DNA from 4 places in the Pseudomonas sp. JL3 genome. Region 1 is predicted to be linked to each of the others. Evidence: predicted binding sites of a transcription regulator. Region 1 holds the regulator's gene; each other region holds the start of a gene.

The links. The regulator sigma-54, encoded in region 1, starts transcription at its own class of promoters, with help from an activator protein. The targets are predictions, from matches to a motif close to ANTGGCATNNANNTTGCTNT.
Region 2: the regulator sigma-54 is predicted to act here: its motif matches at 4,723-4,742, upstream of MMG91_RS24785 (pilin).
Region 3: the regulator sigma-54 is predicted to act here: its motif matches at 5,261-5,280, upstream of flgB (flagellar basal body rod protein FlgB).
Region 4: the regulator sigma-54 is predicted to act here: its motif matches at 5,275-5,294, upstream of MMG91_RS18035 (flagellar hook-length control protein FliK).

The regions. Positions count from the first base shown of each region.
Region 1 is NZ_JAKWJK010000012.1:134,832-142,230, forward strand. Features, by position in the region: gene lptC (LPS export ABC transporter periplasmic protein LptC) at 1-173, shown strand, start outside; gene lptA (lipopolysaccharide transport periplasmic protein LptA) at 160-708, shown strand; gene lptB (LPS export ABC transporter ATP-binding protein) at 708-1,433, shown strand; gene MMG91_RS20080 (RNA polymerase factor sigma-54) at 1,619-3,112, shown strand; gene hpf (ribosome hibernation-promoting factor, HPF/YfiA family) at 3,192-3,500, shown strand; gene ptsN (PTS IIA-like nitrogen regulatory protein PtsN) at 3,513-3,977, shown strand; gene rapZ (RNase adapter RapZ) at 3,980-4,837, shown strand; gene MMG91_RS20100 (HPr family phosphocarrier protein) at 4,853-5,128, shown strand; gene MMG91_RS20105 (ZIP family metal transporter) at 5,281-6,174, opposite strand; gene MMG91_RS20110 (superoxide dismutase) at 6,205-6,816, opposite strand; gene MMG91_RS20115 (hypothetical protein) at 6,818-7,258, opposite strand; partial or broken gene MMG91_RS20120 (class II fumarate hydratase) at 7,286-7,399, opposite strand, start outside.
Region 2 is NZ_JAKWJK010000019.1:53,085-60,483, reverse strand. Features, by position in the region: gene MMG91_RS24805 (class I SAM-dependent rRNA methyltransferase) at 1-49, shown strand, start outside; gene MMG91_RS24800 (DUF748 domain-containing protein) at 111-3,101, shown strand; gene MMG91_RS24795 (DUF2845 domain-containing protein) at 3,101-3,397, shown strand; gene MMG91_RS24790 (BON domain-containing protein) at 3,577-3,933, opposite strand; gene MMG91_RS24785 (pilin) at 4,251-4,676, opposite strand; gene pilB (type IV-A pilus assembly ATPase PilB) at 4,903-6,603, shown strand; gene MMG91_RS24775 (type II secretion system F family protein) at 6,606-7,399, shown strand, end outside.
Region 3 is NZ_JAKWJK010000033.1:912-8,310, reverse strand. Features, by position in the region: gene MMG91_RS28305 (MFS transporter) at 1-495, shown strand, start outside; gene MMG91_RS28300 (flagellar brake protein) at 559-1,305, opposite strand; gene MMG91_RS28295 (flagella synthesis protein FlgN) at 1,395-1,862, opposite strand; gene flgM (flagellar biosynthesis anti-sigma factor FlgM) at 1,911-2,237, opposite strand; gene flgA (flagellar basal body P-ring formation chaperone FlgA) at 2,403-3,164, opposite strand; gene MMG91_RS28280 (chemotaxis protein CheV) at 3,246-4,178, shown strand; gene cheR (protein-glutamate O-methyltransferase CheR) at 4,225-5,052, shown strand; gene flgB (flagellar basal body rod protein FlgB) at 5,322-5,729, shown strand; gene flgC (flagellar basal body rod protein FlgC) at 5,733-6,176, shown strand; gene flgD (flagellar hook assembly protein FlgD) at 6,192-6,881, shown strand; gene flgE (flagellar hook protein FlgE) at 6,913-7,399, shown strand, end outside.
Region 4 is NZ_JAKWJK010000010.1:121,306-128,704, forward strand. Features, by position in the region: gene fliG (flagellar motor switch protein FliG) at 1-26, shown strand, start outside; gene fliH (flagellar assembly protein FliH) at 34-843, shown strand; gene fliI (flagellar protein export ATPase FliI) at 833-2,191, shown strand; gene fliJ (flagellar export protein FliJ) at 2,198-2,647, shown strand; gene MMG91_RS18020 (STAS domain-containing protein) at 2,832-3,137, shown strand; gene MMG91_RS18025 (fused response regulator/phosphatase) at 3,143-4,846, shown strand; gene MMG91_RS18030 (Hpt domain-containing protein) at 4,879-5,226, shown strand; gene MMG91_RS18035 (flagellar hook-length control protein FliK) at 5,332-6,693, shown strand; gene fliL (flagellar basal body-associated protein FliL) at 6,921-7,399, shown strand, end outside.

The sequences.
Region 1 (7,399 bases):
TTACCACCACCCGTATGACAGTGTTCCCGCAGCAGCAATATGCGCAGACCGATCAACCCGTTAGAATCGACGGCGCCGGCGGTGTATCGACAGGCAACGGAATGAAAGCGTACTTGAAAGAAAGCAGGATACACCTGCTATCGAACGTAAGAGGACAGTATGAGGCTCGTTAAAACTCTCCCTATTTTGCTCAGTCTGGGCGCAGCACTGGGAAGCGTGAGCGCCTGGGCTCTGCCGAACGATCAAGAGCAGCCTATCCGCATTCAGGCCGACGATGCCCAACTGGACGACAAGAATGGCGTTGCCACCTATAAGGGCGACGTGATCATCACCCAGGGCTCGATGAAGGTTACCGGCAACACTGTAACCATCACCCGCACGCCTGCGGGCGACATCGACGTAGTGACTTCGGTGGGCAACCTCGCCTACTTCGAGCAACTGCAGACCGCCGGCGACACCAAGCCTGTTCAGGGCTGGGGCGTAACCATCCAGTACCACGCGGCGCAGAACCGCGTCGTGCTGATCGACAAGGCAAAAGTTGTCGACAAGGACAACAACACCACCCAGGGCGAGAAAATCGTCTACGACACGGTCAAAAAGCTTGCGAGCGCCGGTCGCGCCACGGGTAACAAGGTCACCGAGGCACGCCCTCGCATCGACATGGTGATCCAGCCGAAGAAGAAAACCGACGAGCAAAAGGCCCAGTAATGGCAACTCTGAAAGCTCAGCATCTGGCCAAGAGCTACAAGAGCCGTCAGGTCGTGCGCGACGTCAGCCTGTCCATCGACAGCGGTCAGATCGTCGGCTTGCTTGGCCCTAACGGTGCCGGTAAAACCACCTGCTTCTACATGATTGTCGGCCTGGTACAGGCCGATCAGGGCCGTGTACTGATCGACGACCTGGACGTCAGCCACCAGCCGATGCACGGTCGCGCGAAGGCGGGTATCGGCTATCTTCCGCAAGAAGCGTCGATCTTCCGTAAACTGTCGGTGGCCGACAACATCATGGCGATCCTCGAGACCCGCAAGGAGCTCGACAAGGCCGGCCGTCGCCAAGAGCTGGAAAGCCTGCTGCAGGAATTTCACATCCACCACATCCGCGACAATCTCGGCATGAGCCTGTCCGGTGGTGAACGCCGCCGCGTGGAAATCGCCCGGGCACTGGCGACCAACCCGAAATTCATCCTCCTCGACGAACCCTTCGCCGGTGTGGACCCCATTTCGGTGGGCGATATCAAGCAGATCATCCATCACCTCAAGGCCAAAGGCATTGGTGTGCTGATCACGGACCACAACGTCCGCGAAACCCTGGATATCTGCGAAACCGCCTACATCGTCAACGATGGCCAACTGATCGCTGAAGGTGACTCTGCCACCATCCTGGCCAATGAACTGGTCAAAGAAGTGTATCTAGGCCACGAGTTCCGCCTGTAAGCACCTGAGGTGCCCGGGTCGCCGAGAGGGCGCTCGCTTCAATAAAAAATCAATAAATTTTTATTGTTACAGCGCTCTAGGCAAACACTTCAGTTTCGGGCATATAATTTGCTTATGTTTGGCGCTTCGGCGCCCTGTAGTGGATGGCGCATGTGCGCCGGCGAATAAGGTGTTAAGCCCCTGCCATGAAACCATCGCTAGTCTTGAGAATGGGCCAGCAGCTGACGATGACACCGCAGCTGCAACAGGCCATCCGCCTGCTCCAATTGTCGACCCTGGACCTGCAACAGGAAATCCAGGAGGCCCTGGAGTCCAATCCGATGCTCGAACGCCAGGAAGAAGGCGACGACTTCGATAACGCCGACCCGTTGGCCGATAGCGCCGAACAGAAACCCAATACCGACATTCAGGAACCCTCCTACCAGGAAACAGCCCCGACGGTGGATAACCTCGAGGAAGGCGACTGGAACGAGCGTATTCCCAACGAATTGCCCGTCGACACGGCCTGGGAGGACGTCTACCAGACCAGCGCCAGCAGCCTGCCGAGCAATGATGACGACGAGTGGGATTTCACCACCCGCACATCAATCGGGGAAAGCCTGCAAAGTCATTTGCTCTGGCAACTGAACCTGGCACCGATGTCCGACACCGATCGCCTGATCGCCGTGACCCTGATCGATTGCATCAACAGTCAGGGCTACCTGGATGAAACCCTCGAGGAAATCCTCGAAGCGTTTGACCCGGAACTGGACATCGAACTGGACGAAATCGAAGCCGTCCTGCACCGCATCCAGCAATTCGAACCCGCCGGCATCGGCGCTCGCAACCTCGGTGAATGCTTGCTGCTGCAACTGCGCCAGCTGCCTGCCAAGACCCCTTGGCTGGCCGAGGCCAAACGCCTGGTCACCGATTACATCGACCTGCTCGGCAGCCGCGACTATAGCCAACTGATGCGCCGCATGAAGCTCAAGGAGGATGAGCTGCGTCAGGTCATCGAATTGGTCCAGAGCCTCAATCCACGCCCGGGCTCACAGATCGAGTCCACCGAAGCCGAATACGTCGTTCCCGACGTGATCGTGCGCAAGGACAACGAGCGCTGGCTGGTGGAGCTGAATCAGGAATCGGTGCCACGCCTGCGAGTCAACGCCCAGTACGCCGGTTTCGTGCGTCGTGCCGATACCAGCGCTGACAACACCTTCATGCGTAATCAGCTGCAGGAGGCTCGCTGGTTCATCAAGAGCCTGCAAAGCCGCAATGAAACCCTGATGAAAGTCGCCACCCAGATCGTCGAGCATCAGCGCGGCTTTCTTGAATACGGTGACGAAGCCATGAAGCCGTTGGTGCTGCATGACATCGCCGAAGCGGTGGGCATGCATGAATCGACGATTTCACGGGTGACCACGCAAAAATTCATGCATACCCCACGGGGCATCTATGAACTGAAATACTTTTTTTCCAGCCACGTCAGTACCTCCGAAGGCGGTGAATGCTCGTCCACAGCGATCCGCGCGATCATCAAAAAACTGGTTGCCGCGGAAAATCAGAAAAAGCCGTTGAGTGACAGCAAGATCGCTGGTTTACTGGAGGCACAAGGCATTCAGGTAGCCCGTCGCACCGTCGCCAAGTACCGCGAATCCCTGGGGATCGCGCCTTCCAGCGAACGGAAGCGGTTGATGTAGCCGTCGGGCTCGCCACAGCGTTCCAGTGGCAGGCATTTCTGCCTGCCGCTTTATGCACTGGCAACGAAGGAGAAGCTGTATGCAAGTCAACATCAGTGGACACCAACTGGAAGTGACCGAACCCCTGCGCACCTACATCGGCGAAAAACTCGACCGATTGGAGAGGCATTTCGACAAGATCACCAATGTGCAAGTCACGATGAATGTCGAAAAACTGCTGCAGAAGATCGAAGCCACGCTGCATATTCCCGGCGGAGAAGTGGTCGCCAATGCCGAGCATACGGACATGTATGCCGCCATCGACCTGCTGACCGACAAGCTGGATCGCCAACTTAAAAAGCATAAGGAAAAGACCCAGAGCCTCCTCCAGGGCGCGACCGGTCGTTAACACCCCCAATCCATGATCCGACTAGAAACCATCCTGACCCCCGGCCGTTCCCAAGTGAACGCGCCGGGTGGCAGTAAAAAGAAAGCCCTTGAGCAAATTGCCAACCTTATCCACCGCGAAGTACCGGATCTGGGAATGCAGGACGTCTTCGAGGCTCTGATTGCCCGTGAGAAACTCGGTTCTACCGGTTTCGGCAACGGCATCGCCATCCCCCACTGTCGGCTCAAAGGCTGCACCTCGCCAATCAGTGCGCTGCTGCACCTGGAAGCCCCTATCGATTTCGACGCCATCGACGGTGCCCCGGTTGACCTGTTGTTTGTGCTGCTGGTCCCGGAAGCCGCCACCGATGCGCACCTGGAGCTACTGCGCCAGATCGCCAGCATGCTCGATCGCAAGGAAGTGCGGGAAAAACTGCGCAGCGCCCCGAGCAATGAAGCCTTGTATCAGGTTGTCCTGGACGAGCAGAACGGTCACTAATCATGCGCCTGATCATCGTCAGCGGCCGCTCCGGCTCAGGTAAAAGCACTGCCCTCGATGTGCTCGAGGACAACGGCTATTACTGCATCGACAACCTGCCTGCCGGCTTGCTGCCGGAACTGGCCGAACGCGCATTGATTCACACCGAACTGGCGCAACCGCTGGTGGCCGTGTCCATCGATGCGCGTAACTTGCCGAGCCACCTGTCACGGTTTCCCGAATTGCTGGAAGAAGTCCGCAGCCGGCATATCCAGTGCGATGTGCTGTACCTGGACGCTGACGAAGAAACCTTGCTCAAACGCTTTTCGGAAACTCGCCGTCGTCACCCGCTGAGCAGCGCCAATCGCTCATTGGCGGAGGCGATCCAGGACGAAACCAATCTGCTGGGGCCTATCGCCGACCTGGCTGACCTCAAGGTCAACACCACCAATCTGAACCTGTATCAGTTACGCGATACCATCAAGTTACGCCTGCTGAATCAGCCGGAACCGGGCACTGCGTTCCTGGTGGAGTCTTTCGGGTTCAAGCGTGGCATGCCGGTGGACGCCGATCTGGTGTTCGACGTGCGCTGCCTGCCCAACCCCTACTGGAAGCCGGAGCTACGGGCACAGTCCGGACTCGATCAACCGGTGGCCGAGTATCTGGCGGCACAGCCGGACGTCGAAGAGATGTTCCAGGACATTTCCTCCTACTTGCTCAAGTGGCTACCCCGCTTTGCTGCCAGCAATCGTGCCTATGTCACCATTGCCATCGGCTGCACCGGCGGGCATCACCGCTCTGTCTACCTGACCGAACGCCTGGGTCAGGTCCTGCAAAAAACCCTGAAGAACGTCCAGGTCCGCCACCGCGACCTCAGCTAAAGGATTCACATCGCGATGCCTGCTCTGGAAATCGAAATCATCAACAAGCTGGGCCTGCATGCCCGCGCGTCTGCAAAATTCGTTGGGGTCGCCGGTCAGTTCAAGGATTGCACGATCAGGGTAGGACGCACGCCAGAAACCGTGGTCGACGGCAAAAGCATCATGGCCATGATGATGCTGGCCGCTGGCAAGGGCACCAAAATCCACCTGATTACCGAAGGCGAACAGGAGCAGGAAGCGCTGGATGCATTGGTGAAGTTGATCAACAACTACTTCGACGAAGGCGAGTAATGCTCGCCTTGTAGCAGCTGGCGAAGCCTGCGTTCGGCTGTAGGGCAGTCGTAAATCCGGTATATCCAGTTTGCCTGAAAGACCGCGCTGACTGATTTTACGACTGCTTCGCAGCCGAACGCAGGCTTCGCCAGCTGCTACAAGTCTGCGTTCTAGGCGAGCGCCGTATCCATCACCATCATCAGACAAAACCCGATCAGCAGCCCCAGGCTTGCCAGTTTCTCGTGACCATGGCGACGCGATTCGGGGATGACCTCGTGAGTCACCACCAGCAGCATCGCACCGGCCGCCAGTGCCAGCCCGAAAGGCAATAGCAGTTCAGCCAGGCTCACCAGCCAGGCGCACAACAATGCAAACACCGGCTCGACCAACCCTGACGCAGCACCGACCAGGAACGCCTTGACCCGCGACATTCCTGCTCCGGCCAACACCAACGCAATCACCAGCCCTTCCGGCACATCCTGCAAGGCGATGCCCATGGCCAGGCTGTCGGCGTCAGGCATGCCACCGCCGGCCGAGACGCCAACCGCCATGCCTTCGGGGATGTTGTGGGCAATGATGGCAAATACAAACAACCAGATCCGCGGCGCAATCAACGATCGCTCCAGTGTCCCCACGAGCATTTCGGGTGTAGTGCCAGACACCCTGCGATCCACCAGAAACAACCCGAATGCACCCAGCAGAATGCCGAAGCTGATCAGGCCGCTGGCCGCCCAAGGGGTCAGCCCGAGGTTTTCGGCCGCGGCAATGCCCGGCACGATCAGCGAAAACGCCGTCGCCGCAAGCATCACCCCGGCTCCGAAACCGAGCAATATGTCGCTGACTACCTGAGGCATCTGCCGAATCACCAGCACCGGCACCGCGCCCAAAGCCGTACCCAAGGCGCAAATCGCCCCGCCTTGCAGGGCGCGCTGCAGTTTCGGTTCGAGGTCCAGCCAGCTCAGCCCTTGAGCAGCCAATAACGTCATGCCCGCCAGCAGTAACAGCGATCCCAGTGCGTAACGAAACATTCGTCCACTTCCGACCGCCAGTGTTTCAGTACCCATAGTCAGCCCTGGATTGTTTTTATAGAAGATTCAAACCAGCGCAGCCTGATAACGCGCGGCGACTTCGGGCCAATTGATCACGTTGTAGAACGCATTGATGTATTCCGGACGGCGGTTCTGATAGCGCAGGTAATAAGCGTGTTCCCAAACGTCCAGGCCGAGAATCGGCGTATTGCCGTTCATCAATGGGCTGTCCTGGTTGCCGCTGCTTTCAACGATCAAGGTCTTTTGCGGCGTCACACTCAACCAGGCCCAACCGCTACCGAAACGGGTCAGCGCAGCTTTGGTGAAAGCCTCCTTGAAGTTGTCGAGACCACCCAATTGCTCATCGATAGCCTTGGCCAGTGCACCTTCAGGCTGACCACCACCGTTGGGCGCCATGACTTTCCAGAACAACGAATGGTTGGCATGCCCACCGCCCTGATTGATCACCGCCGCACGAAGTTTTTCCGGCAATTGCTGAGCAGCCGCCACCAGTTTTTCCACGGGCCATTCCGCAAATTCAGTGCCTTCGACCGCTGCGTTGAGGTTATTGATGTAGGTCTGGTGGTGTTTGGTGTAGTGGATTTCCATGGTCTGCGCATCGATGTGCGGTTCCAGGGCGTCATAGGCGTACGGCAAGGCAGGCAGGGTAAAAGCCATTTCAATGAACTCCATGTTGTAAGGGCGCAGGCTGATGCGAGGGCGAAGCGATGTCGGTGAGCAACAAACGGTGGGTGCGCGGATACTCGCCATGATCGCTGATGAAATTCAGCAGCTCGACATAGGTTTTGCTGCTCTGGCGTAGCGCGGCTTCACGCAAAGCCGGCGCCAGTCGCGGGTCCTGCATGGTCTGCAACAGCCGTTGATGGATCGCGCAAAGGTACTCGGCGCTCTCCTCTGGCTGGTTCAGACGCAAGTGCAGGTCCGCCAGGTTATGGTGGGAAATCACGCAAGCCGCCACCGCTTCGTCGGCATCCGCCCAGCGTTCGAACAACACTTGGGCCAGGGCCAATGCCTGCAAGTAGGCCTCGCGGGCATCGATCAGCTCGCCCAGCATGAAACAGCGATTTGCTCTTTCGATCGTGCGTTTCCAATGCTCCATGGTGAGCCTCCAAAGCGGTAGCAGTGATTACACACCGCCTGCGGTGAGCTTCTCTGGGTTGAGCAATTCTTCCAGTTGGTTGCGCGTCAGGTCAGTGTGTTCCAGGCGACATCGATTACCGGCCGGCCCTGCTGATAAGCC
Region 2 (7,399 bases), on a different contig from region 1:
GTCGATGGACCTGCAGCCGCCGCTGAAAACGCTGATCCTGCAGCTCTGAAATTTCACGCCGATAATCAGATAAATCCTATAAAGCGTGGTTGCTTCGGAACCGCAAACGCATGCCATACTCCAAGGCACTCCGATTCCGACAGATGAAGCCGCACATGCCCAAAGGATTGATTCGCGCTATCGGCGCCTTGTTGACTGCCCTGGCTCTTTATAGCCTGTTGGGATTTCTGATTTTGCCGGGCATCGCGTTGCGAATCGCCAACCAACAATTGGCCAACTACGCCACGACGCCCGCCACGATTTCGCGGATCGAACTCAACCCGTTCAGCCTTGAAGTCACCCTTTGGGGCCTGGTCATCGGCGAGCCGGGCAAGGAACAGGTGGGCTTCGAACGGCTGTACGCCAACCTGCAGATCGATAGCCTCTGGACCAAGGCGCTGCACTTGTCCGATATCGAACTGGACAAACCCAAGACCGAAATCCTCTTCAGCAAGGACGGCAAGCTCAACCTGCTCGGCCTGTTCAAAATCCCCGCCAGCGAACCGACCCCGGCCGATCCGGACGCCAAACCATTCCCGCTGCGTGTGGAGCGGATCAAACTGGCCAGCGGCTCCGTCCATTTCGAGGATGCACGGCCCAGCGAACCCATCGAATTCCTCTACGACAAACTCGACTTCGAACTGAAAAACCTCAGCACCTTGCCCGAAGACAGCGCCGACATGACGTTGGTGGCCGTCGGCCCGGCAGGTGGTCAGATCGACTGGACCGGTAACTTCAGCCTGATCCCGATCGCCTCCGAAGGTAAGCTGAAAATCACCGATGGCAAGATGAAATCCTTTTGGCCTTATGTGCGCGATGCTGTCCCACTCGCACTCGAAGATGGCGTCGTCAGCCTCAGCACCGACTACAAACTCAACCTGGCCAAGGAAACCGAACTGCTGCTGAGCAACGTTGCCGTCAGCGTCGCGCCTTTCGCCATCAAGACTGCGGACGGTCGACCGCTGGCCAAGCTCGAGCGGCTGGACATCAGCGAAACCACCGTGGACCTGGCCAAGCAGCAAGTGGTGGTCGGCAAGATTCGCAGCCAGAAACTGGAAACCTGGGCCGCCCTCGAAGCCGACGGGCAACTCGACTGGCAAAAACTGTTCGCCAGTCAGCCGTCCAAAGCGGCCGCCAAGGCCAATGCCGAGCCGACCAGCGCACCAGCGGCTGCCGATTCGCCGAAGCCTGAACCGACCGCACCGAGCAAGCCTTGGCAGGTGCTGCTCAAAGACGTGCAACTGCGCGATTATCAGGTGCACCTGGCCGACCGCAAGGCACAACCGGCGGTGGCGTTGGAGCTGGGCCCACTGAACCTGGACCTGCAAAATTTCGACAGCCTCAATGGCTCACCTTTCAACCTCAAGCTCGACACCGGCGTGGGCAAGCAAGGCAAGATCCTGGCGGACGGCGTGGTCAATCTGGCCCCGATCAGCGCCAAACTGAACGTGCAGACCAAGGACATCGACCTGCGCGTCGCCCAGTCCTACATCAACCCGTTCATTCGTCTCGAACTGCGCAGCGGCATGCTGGGCAGTGATCTGGCGGTCGACCTGAAAAGCACCGAGCCGCTGGCGTTCAACATCACCGGTCGCGCCCAGGTCGATCAACTGCATACCCTCGACACCCTGAAAACCCGCGACTTCCTCAAGTGGCAACAGTTGGTGCTCGAAGGTCTGAATTATCAACATGGCGACAGCCTGTCGATCGACAAGGTCAACCTGTTCCAGCCCTATGCACGCTTCATGATCAACGATGATCGCACCACCAACATCGATGACTTGCTGATCCCGCAACCGGCCGACTCCGGCGCCACAACCACCGCTGCGGCCAAACCGGCAGCCGGGAAAGAAAAACCGCTGGGCATCCACGTTGGCGGCATTGCCATCAATGACGGTTCGGCCAACTTCGCCGACTTCAGCCTGACCCCGAACTTCGCCACAGCGGTTCAACAGCTCAACGGGAAGATCGGCACCATCGACAGCCGCCAGGCAAAACCGGCCAGCGTCGACGTCAAAGGCAAGGTCGACCGCTATGCGCCGGTGACCATCAAGGGTTCGGTCAACCCGTTCGACCCTATGGCCAGCCTGGACATCGCCACCAGTTTCAAACGGGTGGAACTGACCACGCTGACGCCCTACTCCGGCAAGTTCGCCGGTTACCGTATCCGCAAGGGCCGGCTCAATCTCGACCTGCATTACAAGATCACCAACGGCCAGCTCCTGGCCGAAAACAAAGTGGTGGTCGAGCAGCTGCAACTGGGTGAAAAGGTCGACAGTCCAGACGCCGTGAGCCTGCCGCTGAAACTGGCGATTGCCTTGCTCAAGGATGTCGACGGCAAGATTTCCATCGAACTGCCAGTGAGCGGCGACCTGAACAATCCGCAGTTCAGTGTCATGCCTATTATCTGGCAGACCCTGCGCAACCTGATCGTGAAAGCCGCCGCAGCGCCATTCAAAATGATTGGCGGGCTGGTCAGCGGCGGTGGTTCGGAAGACTTGGGCACCGTGGCATTTGCACCGGGCTCAAGCGACCTGAGTAAAGACGCCGAAGCGGCACTGGTCAAGCTGTCCCAGGCGCTCAAGGAACGTCCGGCCCTGCGCCTGGAAATCGAAGGCACCGCCGCCAAGAGCAGCGATGGCCCGCTGATTGCCGAGCAACGCCTGGAGCGGGAATACCAGTACAACTACTACAAAATGCTCCAGCGCCGCGGTGACAAGGTGCCGGCCCAGGCCTCATTGCTGGAAGTGCCGGACAGCGAGAAAGGCCCGCTGCTCGAAGGGATCTACCGCACGCGCCTGAAGACCCAGCCGCCCGCCGAATGGAAGGACCTGGGCAAGGAAGAACGCAGCAAAAAAATGCGTGAAAGCGTGATCGCCTTCTGGAGCTCCAGCGAGGTGCTGTTACGTCAACTGGGGCAAGAACGGGCCAGCAGCATCAAGGATTATCTGGTGGACAAGGGTCAGTTGGCCGATGACCGCGTGTACTTCATCGACGCCAGCCTTGCAGAGGCAGAAAGCGATGGCCGGGTTATTACCCCCATGCATCTGGATGCCGAGTGATGGGCGCACGCGGGCTTCTGAGCCTGGCTCTGTTGCTGGTTGCCGGCCAGGCTGCGGCGGCCGACACCTTGCGCTGTGGCAGCCAATTGATCAGCGTTGGGGACAGGGCCGGCGAAGTACTGCAGAAATGCGGAGAGCCGGTTGCCCGCGACTTGTTGGGCTACAAGCGTAGCGCCAATCGACGGGAAGAGTTTCAGGTCGAGGAATGGACCTACGGACCCAACAGCGGGATGTACCAGTACCTGCGCTTTGAAGGAAACCGGTTGGTTCGAATCACCAGCAAGCGCGGCAACTGAACAATCAAAAGATCTTTCTTCTGATCTTTGTTCCCCAAAATAGAACAGGCCCCGACACAAATGCCGGGGCCTGTAATGGCCACATCCTTGTGGCCTTCGCATGAACGCTCAAGTAGCGGCAGACGTATGACTCGGCCCGCCTACCGCACCTTCTCCCGGTCCAGGCGAGAAGCCTTGTTTTACTCGGTTTTCAGGCCGTCAGCGGACACCGCTTTGACGCCTTTGATTTTCTTGGTGATAGCCACGGCGGTGTCTTTCTGGGCATCTGTCAGAACGGTCATGGAAGACAGGGAAACAACGCCTTTGTTGGTTTCGACTTTGATGTCAGTGCCAGGGATGCCTTTTTCGGTCACCAGGTCTGCTTTGACTTTGGTTGTGATCCAGGTATCGGAAACATCCTCTTTCGCTTCAGTGACTTCACCGGCGGCCAGCATCATGGGTGCCTGAGTCGCTTGGGTGGTCTGTGCGAATGCAGCGTTGGCCATGGTCAGGGTCAACGCGGTAGCAGTAGCGGCAGCGATAGCGAACTTCTTCATACGAGTAACTCCTGTATTTCTGGAAAGTCTGCTGCGTGTCTTGTCAGCAGGGTTACAGGAGATAGTGCGAACGGTGTGCCAACTGTCAGATAAAAAATAAACACTTATAAATCAATAACTTAACAACAATGGCAATTTTCGAGATCATGCAAATTGCATGACTGCGAAATTATCTACATGCAACATGCGGGTTTTAACGCAGGCCTAAAGCCATGAATTGTCGGGGATTTTTTTGATTATTGAATTGACCTACAAATGACGAGCAAAAAAATGCCCCGCGTCGTGAAACGCAGGGCATTCGACAGGATGACAATGGATCAGCCAGCAGCGGCAACGCCAGTGCAGCCTTTAGGCGCGTATTCCTGTTCAACCGTCGTGGCGCAAGTCCAGCCGCCAGTGAGCGTGCGCGAAAGCGTGATGGTTTTGCCGAGCACCGGCCCCGGTGCATTGAGAATCGTGCAACCAATACTGCCCACACCGGAAGAGGCGGTACCCGTTGCCGTAATCGTGCAATTACCCGTGGCGCTCGCCGCGCCGATCCCGGCGGGGGCGGCAATATCAGTGCCTTGATTGATGATGTCTTCGAAAGGCACCTTCAGTGCCGAAATTTCTGCAACCGCAGCGGTGACCTTCGCCCGCGCCTGGTACTTCGAATACTGCGGCAACGCAAACGTCGCCAGAATCCCGATGATCGCCACCACGATCAGCAGCTCGATCAGAGTAAAACCTTTTTGATTTTTCATAGACAGGCTCCATGCATGAGTCGAAATCTCATGATCTGAACAAGGCACAGCACAGGTCATGCCAAGCCGCGCGCGCCCCTGCCTGCTGGGCACGAGATCGCGGCAAAGACCTTTCCTACTCCAAGGATCCGCACTATCTGACACTTTTTGTCACCTCACCCCGGCTGGTTTGGTTCCACTGCTTGACTAGGCTATAAGTCATTAACTGTCTGCGTCCGGTATCCCAATGAATGACATTGCCCTTAGCGGTCTGGCCAAGCAATTGGTACTGGCCGAGCTGATCACTGATCAAAGTGCGCAACAGGCGTATCAACAAGCCCAACGCAATCGCATTTCGCTGGTCAGCTATCTGGTGCAAAACAAACTGCTGAAAAGCTTACAGGTCGCCGAGGTGGCCTCGGAGCATTTCGGCATGGCCCTGCTGGACCTCAACTGCCTGGACAAAGACACTCAACCCCGAGGGCTGGTCAGTGAGAAACTGATCCGTCAGCACCACGCCCTGCCCCTCTGGCGGCGTGGTAACAAGCTGTTCGTGGGGATTTCCGACCCGACCAATCACCAAGCCATCAATGACATCCAGTTCAGCACCGGGCTGAGCACCGAAGCCATTCTGGTGGAGGAAGACAAGCTCAGCGACGCCATCGAAAAATTCTTCGACAACCACTCCACCGGTCTGGAAGACATGGCCGATGTCGACCTCGACGGGCTGGACATCGAGTCGGTCGATGACCAGAAACAGGATTCAATCGTAGGGCAAGATGCCGATGATGCCCCCGTGGTGCGCTTCGTCCACAAGATGCTGCTCGACGCGATCAAGAGCGGTTCTTCCGACCTGCATTTCGAACCCTATGAAAAAATCTACCGCGTGCGCATGCGCACCGATGGCATGCTGCGGGAGGTCGCCAGGCCGCCGACACAACTGGCCAACCGCATTGCTTCCCGGCTGAAGGTCATGGCCAGTCTCGACATTTCCGAGCGGCGCAAACCCCAGGACGGGCGAATCAAGATGCGCCTGTCCAAAAGCAAGTCCATCGACTTCCGGGTCAACACACTGCCCACCTTGTGGGGCGAGAAAGTGGTGATCCGGATCCTCGACCCCTCCAGTGCCCATATGGGCATCGATGCCCTCGGCTACGAACCCGATCAGAAAGACCTGTACATGGCCGCGCTCAAGCAGCCACAGGGGATGATCCTGGTGACTGGTCCCACTGGCTCGGGCAAGACCGTGTCGCTCTATACCGGGCTGAACATTCTCAACACCGTCGACATCAATATTTCCACTGCCGAAGACCCGGTAGAAATCAACATGGAAGGCATCAACCAGGTCAACGTCAATCCCAGGCAAGGACTGGATTTCGCCCAGGCGCTGCGCTCGTTTCTGCGTCAGGACCCGGACGTGATCATGGTCGGTGAAATCCGCGACCTCGAAACCGCCGAAATCGCCATCAAGGCTGCCCAGACCGGGCACATGGTGCTTTCCACCCTGCACACCAACAGCGCCGCGCAAACCCTGACCCGCCTGCACAACATGGGGATTCAGGGGTTCAACATCGCGACCTCGGTCAGCCTGATCATCGCCCAGCGCCTGGCGCGCAAACTGTGCAGTCATTGCAAAAAGCCCATCGAGATTCCCCGCGAGGCGTTACTCAAAGAAGGCTTTCCCGAGGAACGCATCGGCTCGTTCACGATCTATGAACCGGTCGGTTGCGATCAGTGCAACAGCGGTTACAAAGGGCGAGTAGGGATTTATGAAGTGGTAAAGAACACCCCAGACCTGCAACGGCTGATCATGGCCGAAGGCAATTCACTGGAAATCGACATCCAGATGCGTAAGGACGGCTTCAACGACCTGCGTACTTCGGGCCTGCTCAAGGCCATGCAAGGCATCACCAGCCTTGAAGAAATCAATCGGGTCACGAAGGACTGAACATGGCGGTCAAAGCGGCGAAAATCAGCATCTATGCCTGGGAAGGCACAGACAAGAAAGGCACAAAAATGACCGGCGAGTTGACCGGCCAGAATCCCGCGCTGATCAAGGCCCAGTTACGCAAGCAAGGGATCAACCCGGGCAAGGTGCGGAAAAAAACCGCGTCCATTTTCAGTGCCGGAAAACGCATCAAGCCCCTGGACATTGCCCTGTTTACCCGGCAGATGGCGACCATGATGAAAGCCGGCGTACCGCTGCTGCAATCGTTCGACATTATCGGCGAGGGCTTCGATAACCCGAACATGCGCAAGCTGGTGGACGAGGTGAAACAGGAAGTCGCGGCCGGTAACAGCTTCGCCGCGGCCCTGCGCAAAAAGCCCCAGTATTTCGATGAGCTGTACTGCAACCTGGTGGATGCCGGCGAGCAGGCTGGCGCCCTGGATACCCTGCTGGAACGGGTGGCGACCTATAAGGAAAAGAGCGAAAGCCTCAAGGCCAAGATCAAGAAAGCCATGACTTACCCGCTGGCGGTGGTGTTCGTCGCGATCATTGTGACCGGGATCCTGCTGGTTAAGGTTGTGCCGCAATTCGAGTCAGTGTTCTCGGGGTTTGGCGCCGAGCTGCCGGCGTTCACCGTGATGGTCATCGGCTTGTCGGAGTTCCTGCAGGCCTGGTGGTGGATGGTGCTCGGCATGCTGGGCGCGCTGGTCTTCGGCGTCCGCCATGCCTTTAAAAAGTCCCCGGGCTTTCGGGACCGGATGGACACCTGGCTGCTGAAACTGCCGTTGGTTGGCGC
Region 3 (7,399 bases), on a different contig from region 1:
TCGTTGGTGCAGTTCTGCCTGTACCCGTTGGCGGTGGCGTTCTCCAACGACCACGTCGAGGGTGATCGCCGGGTGTCGCTGACAGCGATGTTGCTGGTGACCTACGGTGTCGGCGCGAGTATCGGACCGCTGGTGGCCGGGGTGTTGATGAAGCTGTTCGGCAGTCAGATGCTTTATGCCTTCTTCAGCTTCTTCGCGTTGGTGCTGGTGTGGAGAATTCGCCCGAAAGCGGTCACCAACTTGCATCAGGTGGACGATGCTCCACTGCATCACGTGGCCATGCCGGACAGTATGTCGAGTTCGCCACTGGTCGCTTGCCTGGACCCGCGAGTCGATGAGCAGGTGGTACAGGATCAAATGCAGAACCCGGTCACCCCGGAGGCTGATTTCAATCCGGATGCCGAGCCCGAGCCCGAAATCGAAGCTGAAACAGATTTGGAATCAGAAGACCCAGACACAGGGCGCGAGCAAAGCTTTACCGAAGCGAGGCCTTGATCAAGGCATAAAAAAACGGGCAGTCACCGCAAGGGACTGCCCGTTTTTTATGGGAGGGGCGTATCAGAAGTCGTCTTTATCGAAACGACGCGCTTCGCGCTGAAGTTGATAGACGAACCGCTCGACCTGCCGTTGCACCAGGCCGCTCATGTTGTGAAAACGCACGCCGGCGAAGGTGGTGTTGATCTTTTCTTCGAAGTGCAGGTAACGCAGTTCGACCGGTGTCGTCATGCTGCCGAAGGGCAGGGCGGCGACGAAGCGCTCATAGACCTGGCCCAGTTGCAGCCTGGCGGTGATGTCGCCCTCGAAGCGCAACTTGCAACCGGTGGCAGAGATGTCCAGCAATTTGCCATTAATGGGCGACTTGAGTTTGTCGCCACCCAGTTCGACATTGACCAGTTGCGCCAGCTTCAGCGCAGCGCGAAAAGCATTGCGGCGCTGGTGGTAAACCACCTCATCGGGCAACGCGCCACGGTAGCAGCGGCCATCGCCGGATTCGTCGATGGTTAGTGGGCCATTGCTTTCCCAGGCGATGCGCACACCGTCGTGAAAGCCTTCGACCTTGAACGGTTCGCCGGCCAGCAGAAAGCGTTCGCCGTCGCGCGGGATCATTTCGTCCAGGGCGATCATGTTGCTGTCACGGTCGATGTCCACCAGATAACTCTGGAAGCGCTGGCTGCGCTCATGGAACGTGATGATCAGCGGGTCATGGCTGTCTTGCAGCTGACGCAGATTGCCGGAGATTTCCAGGGGCGTAGTGAGCACCTTGGGTGGCTGCGGAGCATCTTCCGCGTTTAAGGCATTGAACACGGGGCATCAATCTCCAGACAAAATATGACTACTGGCCAGCATTCTGCCAGCATGTTTCGCGTCTTGATAGAGCGTGCTCATTGAAAGGCTCAAGCCTGACTGAGCGGACGTGGTTTTGCGAGTTTGGAGGTTGAGCCGCGGGCATCGTAGAGCGCTGGTGGCTCTCCGCCGGTGAGGATCTTCAGCTGGTTGGCCGTGGCGGCCTGCTGCACCAGAATCGACTGGCCATTATTAACGTTGGCGGCCTGGCACTGTGCCAGGAGGTCAGTCAGCACATCGCTCTGTGCCAGTAATTGGTCGCCAATGCTCGAATGGCTGGCAAGTTGCTCCAGGCCCTGGCGATTGGTCGGCAGGTTGAGGCTGGCGAGGATTTCACTGCGCTTGCGGCCATGCTGTTCGAGCAAAATGATCAATGCCTGTTTCTGCGCCAGAATCTCTTCAAGCAGTGGCATGTCGCGACCGTGCAGCGCGAGGGACTCGGTTTGCAGCAGCTCCAGCAGGTGTTGCGCCGGGGCAAAGTCGTCGATGATCAGTTGCAGTAAATTAGTGTCGTGCATGGCTGGCCTTGGGTTTTAAGCGTCCAAAAGCCTGGCGCGGGCCGTGGCCTAGCGCTGGGCTTCGAAGTTGAGCAGTTTGCTGGCTACACGGTTGCTGTCGACTTTATAGCTGCCATCGGCAATCGCTGCTTTCAACTCGGCCACGCGGGCTTTGTCGACGGCAGGCTGATCGCGCAGCTTGTCAGTGACCTTCTGCAACTGTTGAGCCTCATTGCTGAGGTGTACCGATTCCCCGCTTTGGGTGGCACTGGCCTGTTCGGCCGGGGTATTCAGCGGCGTGGATTGACCGGCTTCGGCGGTTTCCTTGGCGGCGCTGGTACGTGTACTGCCCGTAAGTGACGAGGAGCTGTTTAAACGACTGAAATCGATGACCATGACAAAAAACCTCTGGGTATTTGGACGCTTGCCATGTTTTCGGCTCTTCCCCGGAAAACTTTAGGCCCATTTATTGATGAGCGTGCATGCGCCAGCGCGTCTTCCACATGCGGCACAGTTTAGGGAACAGCCTCGGGCAGCGCCATATCTTCACGAACAGAGATCCTACATGGCCACTTCCACCTGGCCGGGCGCGGTGACTTGCGCCTTGATGACCCGCTGGGAGTTAAGGTTTTTCACCCGAATCTGTTCGCTCATGCCGCCGTTGGACAGCGCTTCACCCGGCATACGTACACTGAGCGTACCACTGCGGGCGGTAATCACCACCTGATCGCCCTTGCGAATCACTTCCGCCTGTTCGAGGTGCACCAGGGTAATGACCTGATCGGCGACCATTGGTCGGGTAAGTTTTTGCCCGATCGCCTGATCGACGGAGGTCAGAAAACCCTGATTTATCAGGCTGATATCGCGCTCGCGCAGGGTCACGTCCTGAGGCTCGATAATCCCTGTGCGTTTGAGGGGGCGAGTGGTGGTCACGATGTCGCGAAACAGCCGTACTTGAGCGGGGACGAAGACTGTCCAGGGGGATGCGCCCTCGCAGCGAACCTTGACCGTTACCCGGCCCAGAGGCCTCGCGGGGCTCTCGAGGGTGGCTGTCAATTCCTTGTCGCACATAGGCATGCGCAGGCGCGGATCGAGCCGGTTGACCTCGATCTCGTAGCGTCCTTGCGTTTGACTGCTGGCCAGATAGTCCTCTACGGTGAATTCAAGAAAGCCCTGGGTGACGCCGATAAGCATGTCAGGCAAGGTAACCGTATCAGCAAGGGCAGGGCTGCCAGCGTTGAACAGGCAGACGGCCGACGCCGCGCAGAGCAATCTGCGGCAGGTTGATGTCAGGCGTCGGAAAAATGTCGGTTCTGTGTTCATAAGAGTTAAAAAGCAAGCGCCGTGCCGTTTCGTGATGAATGTGCGTCGCAACACACTTAGCGTTGGTGTAGGAGTCTGGGCATGGCTGGTGTAATGGATTCGGTGAACCAGCGCACGCAACTGGTAGGGCAGAATCGCTTGGAGCTGTTGTTGTTCCGTCTCGACGGCCAGCAGCTGTATGGGATCAACGTGTTCAAGGTTCGTGAGGTGCTGCAATGCCCCAAGCTGACCTTGATGCCCAAGTCCAGTCCTGTCGTGTGCGGTGTGGCAAATATCCGGGGGGCGACCATTCCGATCCTTGATCTGGCAATGGCGACCGGTTCCGGAGCGCTGAAAGATCAAAGCAATCCCTTCGTGATCATCACGGAGTACAACACCAAGACTCAGGGTTTCCTGGTTCGGTCGGTAGAGCGCATCGTCAATATGAACTGGGAGGAGATTCATCCGCCACCCAAGGGTACCGGGCGCGATCACTACCTGACGGCTGTGACTCGGGTCGACAATCAGCTAGTCGAAATCATCGACGTCGAGAAGGTGCTGGCGGAAGTGGCGCCGACGCCGGAAGCGATTTCGGTGGGCGTGGTGGATGTCGAGACTCAGCACAAGGCATTGTCCTTGCGCGTGCTGACGGTCGATGACTCGTCGGTGGCGCGCAAACAGGTGACCCGTTGCCTGCAGACGGTCGGTGTCGAAGTGGTGGCGTTGAACGACGGTCGGCAAGCGCTGGATTACCTGCGCAAACTGGCCGACGAGGGCAAGAAGCCGGAGGAAGAGTTCCTGATGATGATCTCCGACATCGAGATGCCGGAGATGGACGGGTACACCCTGACGGCCGAGATCCGCAACGACCCACGCATGCAAAAGCTGCATATCATCCTGCATACTTCGTTGTCGGGTGTGTTCAATCAGGCGATGGTCAAGAAGGTCGGTGCCGATGACTTTCTGGCCAAGTTCCGTCCTGATGACCTGGCATCCCGGGTAGTCGACCGGATCAAAGCAGCAGATAACAGCTAGGGGCCTTCTGCCCCTGGCGGTCAACACGATTTAAGAGGCGGCATCTTTGTCTACGGGTAATTTGGATTTCGAACAGTTCCGGGTCTTCCTGGAAAAAGCCTGTGGCATTTTGCTCGGTGAAAACAAGCAATACCTGGTCTCGAGCCGTCTCAACAAACTGATGGAACAGCAGGGCATCAAATCGCTGGGTGAGCTGGTTCAGCGCATCCAGACCCAGCCGCGCAGCGGTTTGCGCGAGATGGTGGTGGATGCCATGACCACCAACGAAACCCTGTGGTTTCGTGACACCTATCCGTTTGAGGTCCTGAAGAACAAGGTCTTGCCTGCAGCGATCAAGGCAAGCCCCGGCCAGCGCCTGCGGATCTGGTCGGCGGCGTGTTCGTCGGGTCAGGAACCGTATTCGCTGTCGATGTCCATCGATGAGTTCGAACGGGTCAACATGGGCCAGTTGAAGATGGGCGTGCAGATCGTTGCCACGGACCTGTCCGGCACCATGCTCACCAACTGCAAAACCGGCGAGTACGACAGCCTGGCCATCGGCCGCGGTCTGTCGCCCGAGCGCCTTCAGCGTTACTTCGACCCGAAAGGGCCGGGACGTTGGGCCATCAAGGCGCCGATCAAGAGTCGGGTGGAATTTCGCTCGTTCAACCTGCTGGACAGCTACGCGAGCCTGGGCAAGTTCGACATCGTGTTCTGCCGCAACGTGTTGATCTACTTCTCCGCCGAGGTGAAGAAAGACATCCTGCTGCGCATCCACAGCACGCTGAAGCCGGGCGGTTATCTGTTCCTTGGCGCATCCGAAGCGCTGAACGGTTTGCCGGATCATTATCAAATGGTCCAGTGCAGCCCGGGGATCATTTACCAGGCGAAGTGATTCGTTGGTGGCATACAAAAAAACGGGAGTCCTCAGGGAGCTCCCATTTTTTTATGCCTGATTTCGCATTCCCGCCGCATCACCTGTAGGAGCGATGTCGTTCGTGAGAAGCGGCAGAAAAGCGGCAGGCGGCGGAAGTCGGTTGCCGCTTTTCTGGCATTGCCGCCTTGCCACCGCGCGCAAAGCCCCGGTTTACGGGCTTTTCTGAATTGGCACGCCGCTTGCTATGTCCATCGTACGAAAAATCAGGTCACCCGAAGGTTTCCGACATGAGCATCAGCTTCGATAAAGCGCTCGGTATCCACGAACAAGCCCTGGGCTTCCGCGCCCAGCGTGCCGAAGTCCTGGCCAACAACATCGCCAACGCCGACACCCCGAACTATAAGGCTCGGGATCTGGACTTCTCGAAAGTGCTCGCCGAGCAGAACGAGAAAACCAAAAACGGCAAGTTCGCCTTGAACATGACCAACAGTCGTCACATCGAAGCTGAAGGCATGGGCAATGGCGACGAGTCGCTGATGTATCGCACGCCGATGCAACCGTCGATCGACCAAAACACCGTAGACGCCCAACTGGAACAGTCGAACTACGCGGAAAACGCGGTCAACTTCCAGGCCAGCTTCACCCTGCTCAACAGTAAATTCAAAGGGCTGGTATCAGCCCTGCGTGGAGAGTAAGTCATGTCCCTTGCCAGTGTTTTCAACATCGCCGGTAGCGGCATGAGTGCCCAGACCACTCGTCTGAACACCGTCGCCTCGAACATCGCCAACGCCGAGACCGTCTCGTCGAGCATCGACCAGACCTACCGTGCCCGTCACCCGGTATTCGCCACCATGTTCCAGGGTGGCCAGAGCGGCGGCAGCGATTCGCTGTTCCAGAACCAGGACGCTGCCGGTCAAGGCGTACAAGTGCTGGGTGTGGTCGAAGACCAGAGCAACCTTGATGCGCGCTACGAGCCGAACCATCCGGCTGCCGATGCCAAGGGCTACGTCTACTACCCGAACGTCAACGTCGTCGAAGAAATGGCCGACATGATTTCCGCGAGCCGTTCGTTCCAGACTAACGCCGAAATGATGAACACCGCCAAAACCATGATGCAGAAGGTCCTGACCCTCGGTCAGTGATAAGGGGCGATTCATATGAGCGTTATCAGCGATGTTCTGGCCAACTCTTCGGTCCAGACCCCCACCACCAAAGACAGCCTGACCTCGGCCGCTACCGGCGGCCAGAAGCTGGGCAAGGACGCGTTCCTGCAACTGTTGGTGACTCAGCTGAAAAACCAGAACCCGCTCGATCCTCAGGACAACAGCGAGTTCGTGGCACAGCTGGCGCAGTTCAGTAGCCTGGAAGGTATTACCACGCTGAACGATACGGTCAGCGGCCTTGCCAGCAGCTACAGCTCCTCGCAAGCCTTGCAGGCTTCTTCGCTGGTGGGCCGTTCGGTCATCGCGCAGACCGACAAAACCATGGTCGACACCTCCAAGAGCCTCAACGGTACCGTCGTGGTGCCAACCTCGGTTCCCGCCGCCACCGTCAAGATCACCAACGCGGAAGGCAAGACCATCCGTACGCTCGAGTTGGGCAGTCAAAGTGCCGGTAACGCCAGTTTCATCTGGGACGGCAAGGACGATGCGGGCGCGGTGGCACCGGCGGGTACTTACACCTTCGGCGCAACGGCCACCATCGACAGCAAGGCGACATCGCTGATTACTTATCTGCCAGCGACCGTTAACAGCGTGACCATCAGCCAGACCGGCGGTGAGTTGATGCTGAACCTGGCAGGCATGGGCAGTGTTGCCCTGTCCAAAGTACAAACCATTGGTATATAGAGCCGACTAACACGGCACAAAGGAGTGGAATATGTCTTTCAATATCGGCCTTAGCGGTCTCTATGCAGCCAACAAACAACTGGACGTGACCGGCAACAACATCGCCAACGTCGCGACCACCGGTTTCAAATCCTCCCGTGCAGAATTCGAAGACGTGTACTCGGCCACTCGCCTGGGTACCGGCAGCAAGACCGTCGGCAACGGCGTGCGTCTGGCCAACGTTTCCCAGCAGTTCGGCCAGGGCGACGTGAACAACACCGGCAACGTGCTCGACATGGGCATCCAGGGCAACGGTTTCTTCATCCTCAGCGACAACGGCTCCCTGAGCTACACCCGTGCCGGTGCGTTCAAGACCGACGCTGAAAACTATGTGGTTGATAACAACGGCAACCGTCTGCAGGGTTATGGTGTCGATGCCAACGGCAAGATCATCAATGGTGTGTTGACTGATTTGAAGATTGATACTTCGAGTCTCAAGCCGAACCCGACGACCCGAATTGACCAAACCCTTAACCTCA
Region 4 (7,399 bases), on a different contig from region 1:
GGAAGGGCGGCGAAGAGATGATCTAAGGTCACTATGTCGTCCAAACATGATGAGTCCAATACCGACCTGATCCGTGCCAAGGACGTCGGTGGTTTCGACATCTGGTCACTGCCCAGTTTCGACCCGTTTGTGCCGGAACCCGAGCCGGAGCCAGAGCCTGAACCGCCGGAAATGGAAGAAGTGCCGCTGGAGGAAGTCCAGCCACTGACCCTCGAAGAGCTCGAAAGCATTCGCCAGGAGGCCTACAACGAAGGCTTCGCCGTTGGCGAAAAAGAAGGTTTCCACAGCACCACGCTCAAGGTCCGTCAGGAAGCCGAAGTGGCCCTGACGGCCAAGATCGCTGGCCTGGAACAACTGATGGTCAACCTGTTCGAGCCGATTGCCGAGCAGGACACCCAGATCGAAAAGTCGCTGGTCGACCTTGTGCAACACATCACCAAGCAAGTGATTCAGCGCGAACTGGCCATCGACTCGACGCAGATCGAACACGTCATGCGCGAAGCGCTCAAGCTCTTGCCGCTGGGCGTGGGCAACGTGCGGCTGTACGTCAACCCGCAGGATTTCGAACAGGTCAAAGCCTTGCGCGAGCGCCATGAAGAAACTTGGCGCATCGTCGAGGACGAGTCCTTGTTGCCGGGCGGTTGCCGGGTCGAGACCGAACACAGTCGCATCGACGCCACCATCGAAACCCGTATCACCCAAGTCATGGCCAAGCTGCTCGATCAATTGCACGATCAGGCGCTGCACCCGGCCGCGCCGGACCTGAGCCTGGAGCTGCCGATCGACGAAAAGCCTGTGGTCGCTCCGGTCGAGCCGTCACTGGATGATCCCGATGCGCCTTGATCGCACCAGCTTCGCCAAGCGCCTCGGTAGCTATGCCGAGGCCACGGAGCTTGCCGGTGCGCCAATCCTCGAAGGTCGCCTGCTGCGCATGGTCGGCCTGACCCTCGAAGCCGAAGGCTTACGCGCCGCCATGGGCAGTCGCTGCATGGTCATCAATGACGACAGCTATCACCCGGTGCAGGTCGAAGCCGAGGTCATGGGCTTCTCTGGCAGCAAAGTCTTTCTGATGCCGGTCGGCAGCGTAGCCGGCATCGCCCCTGGTGCCCGTGTGGTTCCCTTGGCCGATACCGGTCGTCTGCCCATGGGCATGAGCATGCTCGGGCGGGTGCTGGATGGCGCCGGTCGCGCACTGGACGGTAAGGGCGGCATGAAAGCCGAAGACTGGGTACCGATGGACGGCCCGACCATCAACCCGCTCAAGCGCGAACCGATCAGCGAGCCGCTGGACGTAGGCATTCGCTGCATCAACGGTTTGTTGACGGTCGGTCGCGGTCAGCGGCTCGGGTTGTTCGCCGGTACTGGCGTGGGCAAGAGTGTGCTGCTGGGCATGATGACCCGCTTTACCGAGGCTGACATTATCGTCGTCGGGCTGATCGGTGAGCGGGGTCGAGAAGTTAAAGAGTTCATCGAGCACATCCTCGGTGAAGAAGGGCTCAAGCGTTCGGTGGTAGTGGCGTCGCCGGCGGATGATGCGCCGCTGATGCGTTTGCGCGCGGCCATGTACTGCACGCGGATCGCCGAGTACTTCCGCGACAAGGGCAAGAATGTCCTGTTGCTCATGGATTCCCTGACCCGTTTCGCCCAGGCCCAGCGGGAAATCGCCCTGGCTATCGGCGAACCGCCAGCGACCAAGGGCTATCCGCCGTCGGTGTTCGCCAAGTTGCCGAAACTGGTGGAGCGGGCCGGTAACGCCGAAAAGGGCGGCGGTTCGATCACCGCGTTCTACACGGTTTTGTCCGAAGGCGACGATCAGCAAGACCCGATCGCCGACTCGGCGCGGGGCGTGCTCGACGGGCACATCGTGCTGTCCCGGCGTCTGGCCGAGGAAGGGCATTACCCGGCCATCGATATCGAAGCCTCCATCAGCCGGGTCATGCCGTCGGTGGTCGGCATCAAGCACTTGAACCACGCGCAGATGTTCAAGCAATACTGGTCGCGCTATCAGCAGAGCCGCGACCTGATCAGCGTCGGCGCCTATGTGCCCGGCGGTGACCGGGAAACTGACGCGGCGATCAATCTGCAGCCGGCCATGACCATGTACCTGCGCCAGGGCTTGAACGACAACATCAGCATGGGCGCCAGCGAAGGCCATCTTGCTTCGGTCTTCGCGCCAGCGCCGGGCGGTTAACCGGTCATGGCCCAGAGCCGCGCAGCACGCCTGGCACCGGTGGTGGAAATGGCCGAAAAAGCCGAGAAAACCGCCGTCCAGCGCCTGGGGCACTTCCAGGGTCAGGTTCGTCTGGCGGAAAGCAAACTCGCCGACCTGGAAAACTTCCGTCTGGAATACCAGGAACAATGGATCGTGCGCGGCAGCAGCGGCGTGTCGGGCCAGTGGCTGCTGGGCTATCAGGGCTTTCTTGCACAACTGGGCACGGCCATCGACCAGCAGCGTCAGAGCCTGAACTGGCATCAAAACAACCTGAACAAATCCCGGGAAGCCTGGCAGCAGGCGTTCGCCCGGGTAGAAGGCTTGCGCAAACTGGTTCAGCGCTACAGGGATGAGGCGCGGCAACTGGAAGACAAGCGCGAGCAGAAGCTGCTGGATGAACTGTCCCAGCGGTTGCCGCGTCAGGATCCGTATTGAGTCAGGTCGCCCAGGTTATCGTTCTTCGCGGGCAAGCCTCGCTCCTACAAGGGGCGGCAATCTGTAGAAGGCTTGCCCGCGAAGGCGATTGCACAAACCGTACAATTTTTTCAGCCTTGCTCCAGCCTCCATCAGGTGCTAAACCTTGTACACGTACGTTCGCCAATGACAAGGAAGCCGTGAAATGTCAGTCGTTACAGAAGTATCTCAGGATGGAAAAAAGCTGACGATTTCGATCGAGGGACGATTCGATTTCGGTCGGCATCAGGAATTTCGCGAGTCCTACGAGCGACTCAACAAAAAACCCGAGTCCATTGTGGTGGACCTCAAGAAAGCCACTTATCTCGATAGCTCGGCGCTGGGCATGCTGCTCTTGCTGCGTGATCACGCCGGTGGCGACAATTCCGATATTCGCGTCGTCAACAGCAGTTCCGATGTGAAGAAGATCCTCGCCATTTCCAACTTCGACAAGCTGTTCGACATCAGTTGAGCGTCATGCAGCCGCTCGAGCCGCTGACGATCCTGATCGCCGAAGACAGCGCAGCCGATCGCATGCTGCTGTCGACTATCGTCCGTCGCCAGGGCCATGAAGTGCTGACGGCCGCCAACGGCGCCGAGGCGGTCGAGGCGTTTCGCTCGCAGCGGCCGCACCTGGTGCTGATGGACGCCATGATGCCGGTGATGGATGGCTTTGAGGCCGCGCAGCAGATCAAGACGCTGGCCGGCGAAACCCTGGTACCGATCATCTTTTTGACGTCGCTGACCGAAAGTGAAGCGCTGGCCCGTTGTCTGGAGGCCGGGGGCGACGATTTTCTGGCAAAGCCTTACAACCAGGTGATCCTCGCCGCCAAGATCAAGGCCATGGACCGCTTGCGGCGTTTGCAGGCCACGGTGCTGGAGCAGCGCGACCTGATCGCCAGGCACCACGATTACCTGCTCAACGAACAACGGGTGGCCAAAGCCGTGTTCGACAAGGTCGCCCATTCCGGTTGCCTGAACGCCCCGAACATCCGTTACCTGCAATCGCCCTATGCGCTGTTCAATGGCGATCTGTTGTTGGCCGCGTTCACCCCGGCCGGCGACATGAATGTATTGCTCGGCGATTTCACCGGTCATGGTTTGCCGGCCGCCGTCGGCGCGATGCCCCTGGCTGAAGTCTTCTACGGCATGACGGCCAAGGGCTACGGTTTGTCCGAAACCCTGCGCGAGATGAACGCCAAGCTCAAACGTATCCTGCCGGTGGACATGTTCTGCTGTGCGACCCTGCTGTGCCTGAGCTTTCAGCGAGGATCGGTGGAGGTCTGGAACGGCGGGATGCCGGACGGCTACCTGCACGGTACCGCCAGCGGCGAACGTATCGCTCTGACGGCACGGCACTTGCCGCTGGGCGTGCTGAGTCCGCAATCCTTTGATGATCGCACTGAGGTGTTCCCGATGGCCGTCGGGGATCGGGTGTTTCTGCTATCTGACGGGGTGATCGATACCTGCGATGCCAATGAGCAATTGTTTGGCGTAGAGCGATTGGAGCAGGTATTTGCAGCCAATCGTCAGCCTGATGCGCTGTTCGAAGAGATCGAACAGGCCCTGCGGGACTTTCGCGGCGAGGCGCGCGATGACGTGAGTATGGTTGAGGTCAGCCTGTTGGATGCGGCGCAACTGAGCCCGCCGGCGCCGGTGTATTCCGACAGCGGCCAGTCGAGCCCGCTGGACTGGTCGGTGAGTTTCGAGTTCCGTGCCGCCACGCTCAAGCGCTTCAATCCGCTGCCGTACTTGTTACAGTTGCTGCTTGAGGTGCATGGCCTGCGAGCTCAGAGTGGCGCACTCTACAGCGTGATGGCAGAGCTTTATTCCAACGCCCTGGAGCATGGCGTGCTGGGCCTGGATTCGAGTCTGAAGCGCGATGCTTCGGGTTTTGCGCGTTATTATCAGCAGCGCAATGCGCGCCTGGACGAATTGCGCGACGGTTATGTGCGGGTGCATTTGCAGGTGACACCAACAGGCGAGGGCGGTTGCCTGACAGTCCGGGTCGAAGACAGTGGCAAGGGTTTCGATGTGGCGCGGGTGATGGAGCGTCCTGTCGATGATGTCCGTCTGTCGGGACGTGGCGTCAGTTTGATCCGTCAGTTGAGCGATCGTGCGAGCTGGTCCGATAATGGTCGAAGTGCTCGCGTGGAGTTTTTCTGGGAGGCTCAGGCATAATCCCAGGCATTCTTGATCAAAGGAGTGAACAAGTGGACAACACACATCTGGATCGTGGCGTGCTGAGCGCGTTGCAGGAAGTTATGGAGGACGGGTATCCAGAATTGCTTGATACCTTTCTCGCCGACTCCGAAGAGCGCCTAAGCCTGCTGCGAAAAGCTGACGATGCCGATCAGTTGGGCGCCGCTGCGCACAGCTTCAAAGGCAGCAGCAGCAATATGGGCGCTACCCGGCTGGCCGAGCTGTGCCATGAGCTGGAGCAGCGGGCCAAGCAGAAAAGCCTCGAAGGCATTGAAGCGCTGGTCGGAGAAATTGACGGCGAATTCGCTATTGTCCGGCCCCTCTACGAAGCGGAGCGCCAGCGCTCCCTTGCTGAATAAAGCACCCGTCCGGCGCTTTTAGCGGCCCGCGAGCAAAGCTGGCTCGACCCTTGCAATCAATTTGCTCAACTGTACCTACGATCCCAGTGCAGCGGAGACCGTTTTATGCCCGTTACCCCAAACATTCTTCTTCAGGCCGCCACTATGGCCAAGGCTCAAGCAGCGTCCGCCAATGCACCGGCGCTGACGGTTGAGCCCGGGGACAAGGCGTCCAGCTTCGCTCAGGTCTACGCCAATCAGGCCCAGAACAGGCCTTCGGCCGTGGCGGACGGATCGGCTAAACCTGCGCGCGACAAAGCGCCGGACAGCACCGGCAAAAAGGACGTGAGCAACGACAAGTCTGCCGCCCCGGAACCGACTGTTGCCGATAACGGCAAATCCTTGCCCGCCGATAAACCGGCGCAGGCTGACGACAAGACGGCCGCGGACGATACGTCCGCAGTTGCCGACACCCCGGTAGCCGATGCGACACCGGTGGATCCGAGCCTCGATCCGGCCTTGATGCAGGTAGTCGCGCCGGTTGTACAGGCTACCGTGCCGGAAACTCCACCGGTGGTGGCCACTGTGCAATCATCCGTTGAGGTCCCTGCCACAGCCGCCGCTAGCGCGGCAGCGGCGCAGGCGGTTGCGGCTGCAGATCCAGATTTCGACCCCGAAGCCGATCCTCTCGATGCGCTGCCAGCCGTGCGCATGGCGATGGAGCAGGGCGGGCACGTTTCGGCCGCCAGCCAGGCCCAGCCAAAAGCGGCGCCGACCGCGGCTCAAGTCGATGGCGAGCCAACTTCGGCACAAAACTTTGCCGCGGGCATGGCGAGCATGGTGGATGTGCAAGCCGATCAGGACAGCACTAGCCAGGGCGGCGAGAAGGCCTTCAGTGGCCTGATCGATGATGGCCTCAAGGACCTCAAGTCCGCCAGCAGCGATACCCGTGTCGATGATTTTGCCAACCGTCTGGCGGCACTGACCCAGGCGGCAACGCCGAAGACTGCCAATGCATTGCCGGTGAACCAGCCAATCGCCATGCATCAGAGTGGTTGGACCGAAGAGGTGGTCAATCGGGTCATGTACCTGTCCAGCGCCAATCTCAAGGCGGCCGATATCCAGTTGCAACCAGCCGAGCTGGGACGCCTCGATATTCGGGTGAACATGGTGCCGGATCAGCAGACCCAGGTGACCTTCATGAGTGCCCACCCCAGCGTTCGCGAAGCGCTCGACGGGCAAATGCATCGCCTGCGTGACATGTTCGCGCAGCAGGGTATGGGTCAGGTCGACGTCAACGTTTCCGATCAGTCCCGAGGCTGGCAGGGGCAGGGTCAGGAGCAGGCTCAACAGGGGCAGGGAGGACGTACCAACGCCAGCGGCGGTCGCCTCGATTCTGTCGATGAAGAACTCCCTGGGGCTGTCGCTGAAGTAGCCGCGAACACCGCCAGCGTGATTGGCTCCAGCGCCGTCGACTACTACGCCTGATCAAACGCAACACCCCCTGTGTGGGAGCGAGCCTGCTCGCGATGAGGCAGTAACATTCAACATCGGCGTTGATTGTTACACCGCTATCGCGAGCAGGCTCGCTCCCACATTTGTTTTGTGGTGGCTGATGATCCTTTGCCTCAACTCCCTCCCGACACTTCTGGCATAACACTTGCTCTTGCCTTGCCGTGCGACTGTGAAAACCCGAATAGTGACGGATTATTGGCATGGCTAAGAGCGACGCAGCACCAGTGAAAGACCCCGCAACCAAAGGCAAAATCAAGCTGATCATTGTGATCGTCGTGGCCCTGTTGCTGGCGATCGGCTTGTCCGTGGGGGCGACCTGGTTCTTCATGCACAGCGCCCAGAGCAAACCTGTCCCCGAGGCTGAAACTGCCGTGGTCGGCAAGCAGCCGGCGATCTTCGAACCGATGGCGCCGGCCTTCGTGGCCAACTACAACCAGAACGGCCGCCAGCGCTACATGCAGGTGAGCATCACCCTGCAGGGCCGTAATCAGGCCGATCTGGACGCGCTCAAAGTCCACATGCCGGTGATCCGCAATAACCTGGTGATGCTGTTTTCCGGTCAGGATTTCGCCACGCTGGCGAGCCCGGTCGGCCAGGAGATGTTGCGTCAGAAGGCCACGGCCAGCGTCCAGGAAGTGGCGCAGAAAGAGCTGGGCAAAGTGGTGATCGAACAGTTGCT